2 regions of the Sutcliffiella sp. FSL R7-0096 genome follow, and region 2 is predicted to be linked to the other one. Evidence: a T-box and tRNA genes for the amino acid it is inferred to sense, from the RefSeq annotation. Region 2 holds a T-box; the other holds one or more tRNA genes.

Region 1 (3,423 bases), 1.8 Mb from region 2:
TGGAAGGAACATTGCAATCTTCCTTCAAGAGGATGGTAGAAAACATCGTCACATATTTGTTGGACAATAGTTTTCCTCTCTCAAAGTACGCACACAACTTTTTATTATGCGTCACCTGCATAAAGCCTTTCAACAAGGCCTTACCCAAAGCATTAGAGCGCACATTCTGAAAAAGCTGGTTCATCTCCAAAACTGTCAATGGTCGTTTTTCATTCGTAAAACCTGCAAAAAAATGACCGTTTTTCACAAACTCAATACTTGCTGGCGTGGAGATATAAGGAGGTCTTGAGTAGATTCCTTTCTCTAGCAATAACCTCTTTCCCATTTCTGTTACTTGTTGAAGTGCATCAATATGAAGATGAAATAATTTTCTAATATCTTTGCGTGATACCTCTGTAACCGCAAGCGCAAAGCCATTAAGTGCAAACTTGGCCATCCCGTCTATATAATGGAGATAGAATACATCGGAAAATAATCGCGGCGCTTTCGTATTGATATCTTCCGAAGTAATCCCCCTTGGGATTGGAAAATCTTCTCTTTTGAAAATATCCATATAATGATGAACATGTCGTTTGGAGACACCAAGGCAATGTTCAATATATTTTGCAATATCCTGATCATCCACATGTATCAAAAAATATCGGAACATATGGTGAACAGACGTTTCAAACAAGTAACTACTCCATAGGTGGCCGATTTCTGCTGATGTGAGGCGGATATTATCATGAGAATTCTCCATTTGATGGCGGACCTGCCTTTCGAAATAAAAAATTACTATTAGTTTGGTTCAAAAGTAATTTAGCTATTCATAGCAGATAGTACGAAAAATGATAGATGTTGCTTGTACTTTTCTAGCATAATAAAAAATAGACAAGCGATTTTCGCTCATCTATTTTTTATTTCTACTAGTCGGCATATTTGTAAAAACGAGAAGCACCGACCCTACATCCACAACCATGATGGCGGCGGCTTTCCATTGCTCCCCTCACAGCGTTGTTTGCTGGAGGAAAAGGTCTGCAGTGGTGAGGACATTTACATTTCTTCTTACAGCATTTTTTGCATTCAACAAATACTACTCCCAATATTTTCACCTCCTCTATTAATCTATTAAAAGTATATTCAAATCACTAGAAATTGCCTGTACGGTATCATTAAAACCAAAAAAATAGACAGGCGAGGAAGCCGCCTGTCTTTCATTTTTCGAGCTATTTATACCTTTCCAATGCTGATTGAAGCTTCAATGCCAATCCAAGGTCACCTTTCACCTTCAACTTACCGGTCATATAGGCCATCGTCGTATTGAAGTCACCTTTCATCATTTTCAAAACATTTTCGTCGGATAACTGTAGTATACAATCTGGTGAATGCGCTTCCTCAGCAGACATCTCCACCACCCCTTCATGAAATGAAAATTGATATACTTTTCCTTCGCTTAAATTAAATTGAAAAATTGCATTTAAATCCTTAATCCCTTCAGGCTCTTCATTCATTTTCATTTGTAGCTCCTGAAATGTACTTTTTACATCCATACTGCATCCTCCTTTTCTCTCCTATTCCTTATTTCGATAATGCGTTACTTTTATCCTTTATTTCCCTATAAAAAACCACAGTTCCTTAATTACTCAAGACTGTGGTTAAAAATTCATACCATATCTAAATTTGGGTACTTACAGCTGTTTCCCAAAACCCTAAATCCAACCACTTCAATACCTTTTTTCTTAAAAAAACGGACACTTATATTTTTTCAAGGTGGCTAGATGCAAGGATAATTATTTTATCCCAATTAAATTGTTAATAGTTAGGTTGCAGGTAGGCAATGGTATAGAACGAACAAAAAGCTGAAATCCCTTTTATTATTGGAGGATTGCAGCTTTTTATAAGATGATCTGAGAGGGATTCGAACCCCCGACCCCTACCCTGTCAAGGTAGTGTTCTCCCACTGAACTATCAGATCGTGTATGCGACTGTATATATTATTATAGATAGTTCATTCTTGTTTGTAAAGAAGATTTTAAAAAGAAATAACCGCCCAATAGGGAACGGTTATACCTGCCTTCTTTTTTCAATTCTGCCTGAAGCAAAAGCATCAATCATCAGGATTATAGCCGTTATGGTGTGGAGGAACCAACCAAGCAAAAAGACCCAGCCTAAACAGGATGCGACAATCCCCCAAATACTACCATGAAATTTTTGACCTTCTTTTACACTAAACACCAATGTGATGATATGTAGAATTAGCATAAGCGTTAACGGGGAATACCCGAATCCCATAACCGTTAAGCCCCCAAGAAACGGGATTGCCAAAAATGCCTCCATTCCTCCAGTCACCCATTTTAATGTTGTAGATGCTTTCACAATATACCACCTGCCCCTTTTTATATTTCTAGTATATTCCTTACACGACAGAAAACAACCAGAATATACGTTCGTGTTTTTTCTTGTATACAAAACGTACGTTCGTATATAATAAGAGTAAAGGAGATGATAATATGCATCGATTGCTTGAGCAGTACAAAGTTTCCAGAACCCCCATTGAAATGATTTATATGGCTAAGAACGGAGCTATCACGCAAAGGAACATCATGGTCTTAGAGATCAAGGAACAGTCCATCGTCGCTTTTTGTTACCTTCGTCAAATGAAAAGGACCTTTCTTCTACAAAATATGCTTTCCTTTCGTCCAATGAAGAAAAAATATGTGGACGAAGTCATCTAATTACTTATATTTCTTGCACATTTGCTAATAATTATGATATTCTATAAAGAAACACATTTTTACAGGAGGGAGACTTTCATGAGAGAAGTGACATTAACAGATATTTTTACACACCCAATTACACAAAAGTATTTAAAACGATCCGGGATTGCTCATGCCCTTGAAGTGGCCAACCATGCCTTCCATCTGGCATTTAAATATAATGTAAGTGTCGACTTGGCTACAAAAGCTGCTCTACTTCATGACATTGGACATTATGAATGGTACAGGCAAGGAAAATGGGATTATGAGCTATACAGAGAAAATGACATTCACGCGATAAAAGGTGCGGAGCGTGCACACAAGCTATTGATTCGTTTAGGAGAAAACCCACAAAAAGCCAAACAGATCTCTGTTGCCATTCTTCTGCACACCGATTCCTACCTCCCTGAGATCGACGTAAAGAGGAGCCCCTTGCAAAAGGTCGTGAAACTTGCAGATGAAATGGACGAGGAAACGGGAGGCAACCACCACTACAAACAAGTAGATAAAGCCACAGCGCTTGAAAAAATTAACTACCTGGACCAACTCGTCGATCACTATCTACCAAAACAACAACTATCTTCCCACTCGCACGAACAATCCATCTAACAACAAAGAGGTAGCCGATTGCTGCCACCTCTTCCTTTACACCCTATTGAAAACCCTTACTTGCTATTACTTTAGTCTA
Region 2 (3,423 bases):
GAGTACCCGGAAGAGGAAATAACCAGCTTCTATAACCGGGTTTCTGAAAAGTGGACAAAAGAGCAGCAGGACCTAGAGAAATTTGTGGATGTATGCGAAAAAAAGCTATATATGTCGCCATTTGAGCTTCAGGTGTGCACGTATGCTCATGAAATTTCGCTTGCCCAGAAATTTTCACTGCAAAAGCTAGAAAACTGGCAAGAGGCAGTAAAGGAGACGAAGAAACATCGCGTGGCCATGACCCATGGGAGGGTATCATTTCACCATTTCGTAAAGGATACCGAGGGAAGGGGCTACTTCATAAGCTGGGAGCGGGCAAAGCAAGCAGCACCAGCAAACGACATCATCTCTTTTTATCATCGATATTTAAGGACCTATCCGCTTTTCTGTGACGATTGTATTGAATGGTTCTATGAATATCAAAAAGGATTCAGTTTGCAACCATATGAAAAGGACTTGACGCTCAGCTATCTCTCACATCCCGCTTCCTTCATGCAGGCGGTCGAGCAGTTTCAACAGCCATCAAATCCCAACCAAAGGCGTTCATTATCAGAACGGGAATTAGTAAAAAGGATTCAGGGAAGCTATTGGCTAGCTAAAAATATAGAATATGTGGCAGGCAGGATCAATCAAATTGAGGAACAAAACAAAAGCAAAGAGGCCCAAACCAGTTAAGCTGGGTTGGGCCTTGTTTTTTTCAGTGGTGAAGACTTCATGTAATAAAAAACTGCCACAAATTATGCGGCAGTTTTAGAATGAACTAAATCCATTCCAAATGAAAACAGATGGCGATGACAATGCAAATGGCCAAAATCAGAACGTCAAAGGTTGTGGGAAGAAAGATGGTACGTATTCCCTGAAACACACAAATAGGAATAATGAATTGCGCACATACACCTCGAACCTGTCTCAGCCAAGGCGGCAAGGAATAGGGGTTGTATTTCCGCATAAGGTACCTCCTTTAAGCACACTATTCTCGAAGTATATATACCTAAGATATGATTACGAGCGGAAAATAGTGCCCAATTCGGAACAAATATTTAAATTTGTGCATAACTTAATAAAAAATTGGAGAAGCTTATTGACTATTAGCATATCCTTTATGTAACATAGTAAGGTAATAAGATAACGATAAAATACAGTGACAGGGAAGAGTACAATGCCTGGCTCCTTTAGAGAGGGAAACCATCAGCTGAAAGGTTTCTCAGGAAAGTCGGATTGGAAGGTCGCCCTCGAGTAGTTTCAGCGAACGCAGTTTGTTCAGTAGTTGAAACCGGTGGAGAGCCGTTAAAAGATTTGAGTGTACAGGGGATAGTGTATTTATTTTTACCCTGTAAAAAAAGGTGGTACCGCGAAACTTAACTCCTTTCGTCCTTTTATTTGGATGAAGGGAGTTTTTTATTTTGGTTTTGAAGTTCCATAGCTTGTGATTGGAGCGAAAGGCGAAGACTCCGGCGGGAGGTAGCGGGAAACTTGAGACCCCACAGGCGGAGCCTAGGAGGCTCAAACACCGCCCCACGGAAAGCGAAGACTGGCGCGGAAATCAACAGCGGTGCTATACAGAACCATTTTCTATAAGAGAATAGGAGGAATCAGGATGGAAATGAAAGAAGTAAACCTTCCCACTAAATACGATCCACAAACAATCGAAAAAAATCGTTATCAATACTGGCTGGATGGCCGCTTTTTTGAAGCGACGAACGACCATGACAAAACACCATACACAATCGTTATCCCGCCACCAAACGTTACAGGGCGCCTGCACCTTGGTCACGCATGGGATACCACCCTACAAGACATCATCACGCGCATGAAACGCATGCAAGGCTTTGATGTTCTATGGTTACCTGGAATGGACCACGCAGGAATCGCGACTCAAGCTAAAGTTGATGAGAAACTTCGTAACCAAGGAATCAATCGTTATGAACTTGGCCGTGAAAAGTTCATGGAAGAAGCGTGGAAGTGGAAAGACGAGTATGCGCAACATATCCGCCAGCAATGGTCAAAGCTAGGTCTTGGCCTGGATTACAGCCGCGAACGCTTCACTTTGGATGAAGGGCTATCCAAAGCAGTTAATGAAGTGTTCGTAACGCTTTATAAAAAAGGTTTAATCTACCGTGGCGAATACATCATCAACTGGGATCCTGCAACAAAGACGGCTCTTTCTGATATCGAGGTAATTCACCAAGATGTTCAAGGTGCCTTCTATCATATGAGATACCCTCTAACAGATGGGTCCGGTTCCATTGAAATTGCGACAACACGTCCTGAAACAATGCTTGGAGACACAGCGGTTGCGGTTCATCCGGAAGACGAGCGCTACAAGCACTTAATTGGAAAAATGGTAACACTTCCTATCACAGGCCGTGAAATTCCAATTGTTGCCGATGATTATGTAGACATGGAATTCGGTTCCGGTGCCGTGAAAATCACCCCAGCCCATGACCCGAACGACTTTGAAATCGGAAACCGTCATAACCTAGAGCGCATCCTTGTTATGCACGAGGACGGCAGTATGAACGAAAAAGCTGGCAAATACAATGGTATGGATCGTTTTGAATGCCGTAAGCAGCTTGTAAAAGACTTGCAAGAAAGTGGCGTCCTTTTCAAAATTGAAGAGCACATGCATTCTGTTGGTCACAGTGAGCGAAGCGGAGCGGTGGTTGAGCCGTATCTTTCCACACAATGGTTCGTTAAAATGCAACCACTTGCAGACAAAGCAGTTGACCTTCAGTCTCAAGAAGACAAAGTTAACTTTGTACCAAACCGCTTTGAGAACACTTACATGCGTTGGATGGAAAATATCCGCGACTGGTGTATCTCCCGTCAGCTATGGTGGGGCCACCGAATTCCGGCTTGGTATAACAAAGAAACCGGAGAAATCCATGTTGATCATAACCCGCCGGAAGATATCGAAAATTGGGAGCAGGATACAGACGTACTTGATACATGGTTCAGTTCTGCATTATGGCCGTTCTCTACAATGGGCTGGCCAGAAACAGAATCACTGGACTACCAACGTTACTATCCAACAAGTACCTTAGTAACAGGGTATGATATCATTTTCTTCTGGGTATCCCGTATGATATTCCAAGGTCTTGAATTCACTGGCGAGCGTCCATTTAAAGATGTTCTCATCCATGGGCTGGTTCGTGACGAGCAAGGTCGTAAAATGAGTAAGTCCCTTGGTAATGGTGTGGATCCAATGGAAGTTATCGAAAAGTACGGAGCGGATTCCCTACGTTACTTCCTATCTACAGGAAGCTCACCAGGTCAGGACCTACGTTTCAGCTATGAAAAGGTGGAGTCGACTTGGAACTTTGCGAACAAGATCTGGAACGCATCCCGTTTTGCCTTGATGAACATGGGCGACATGAAGTTCGAGGATATCGATTTGAGCGGCGAGAAGTCCGTTGCAGACAA

The links. The T-box of region 2 lies ahead of MKY77_RS17575 (valine--tRNA ligase). A T-box ahead of a tRNA ligase gene usually reads a tRNA of that ligase, here a tRNA-Val.
Region 1: it encodes a tRNA-Val, which carries the amino acid that the T-box ahead of MKY77_RS17575 (valine--tRNA ligase) is inferred to sense. The anticodon was not compared.

What each region holds. Positions count from the first base shown of each region.
Region 1 covers NZ_CP152003.1:1,592,677-1,596,099, reverse strand. Annotated here, with positions in the region: gene MKY77_RS08140 (DUF3231 family protein) at 1-739, opposite strand, end outside; gene MKY77_RS08135 (SCP2 sterol-binding domain-containing protein) at 1,206-1,529, opposite strand; tRNA gene MKY77_RS08130 (tRNA-Val) at 1,883-1,954, opposite strand; gene MKY77_RS08125 (hypothetical protein) at 2,044-2,355, opposite strand; gene MKY77_RS08120 (hypothetical protein) at 2,439-2,714, shown strand; gene MKY77_RS08115 (HD domain-containing protein) at 2,793-3,344, shown strand; gene MKY77_RS08110 (SCO family protein) at 3,416-3,423, opposite strand, start outside.
Region 2 covers NZ_CP152003.1:3,425,196-3,428,618, reverse strand. Annotated here, with positions in the region: gene ysxE (spore coat protein YsxE) at 1-675, shown strand, start outside; gene MKY77_RS17580 (hypothetical protein) at 761-949, opposite strand; T-box leader at 1,133-1,379, shown strand; gene MKY77_RS17575 (valine--tRNA ligase) at 1,598-3,423, shown strand, end outside.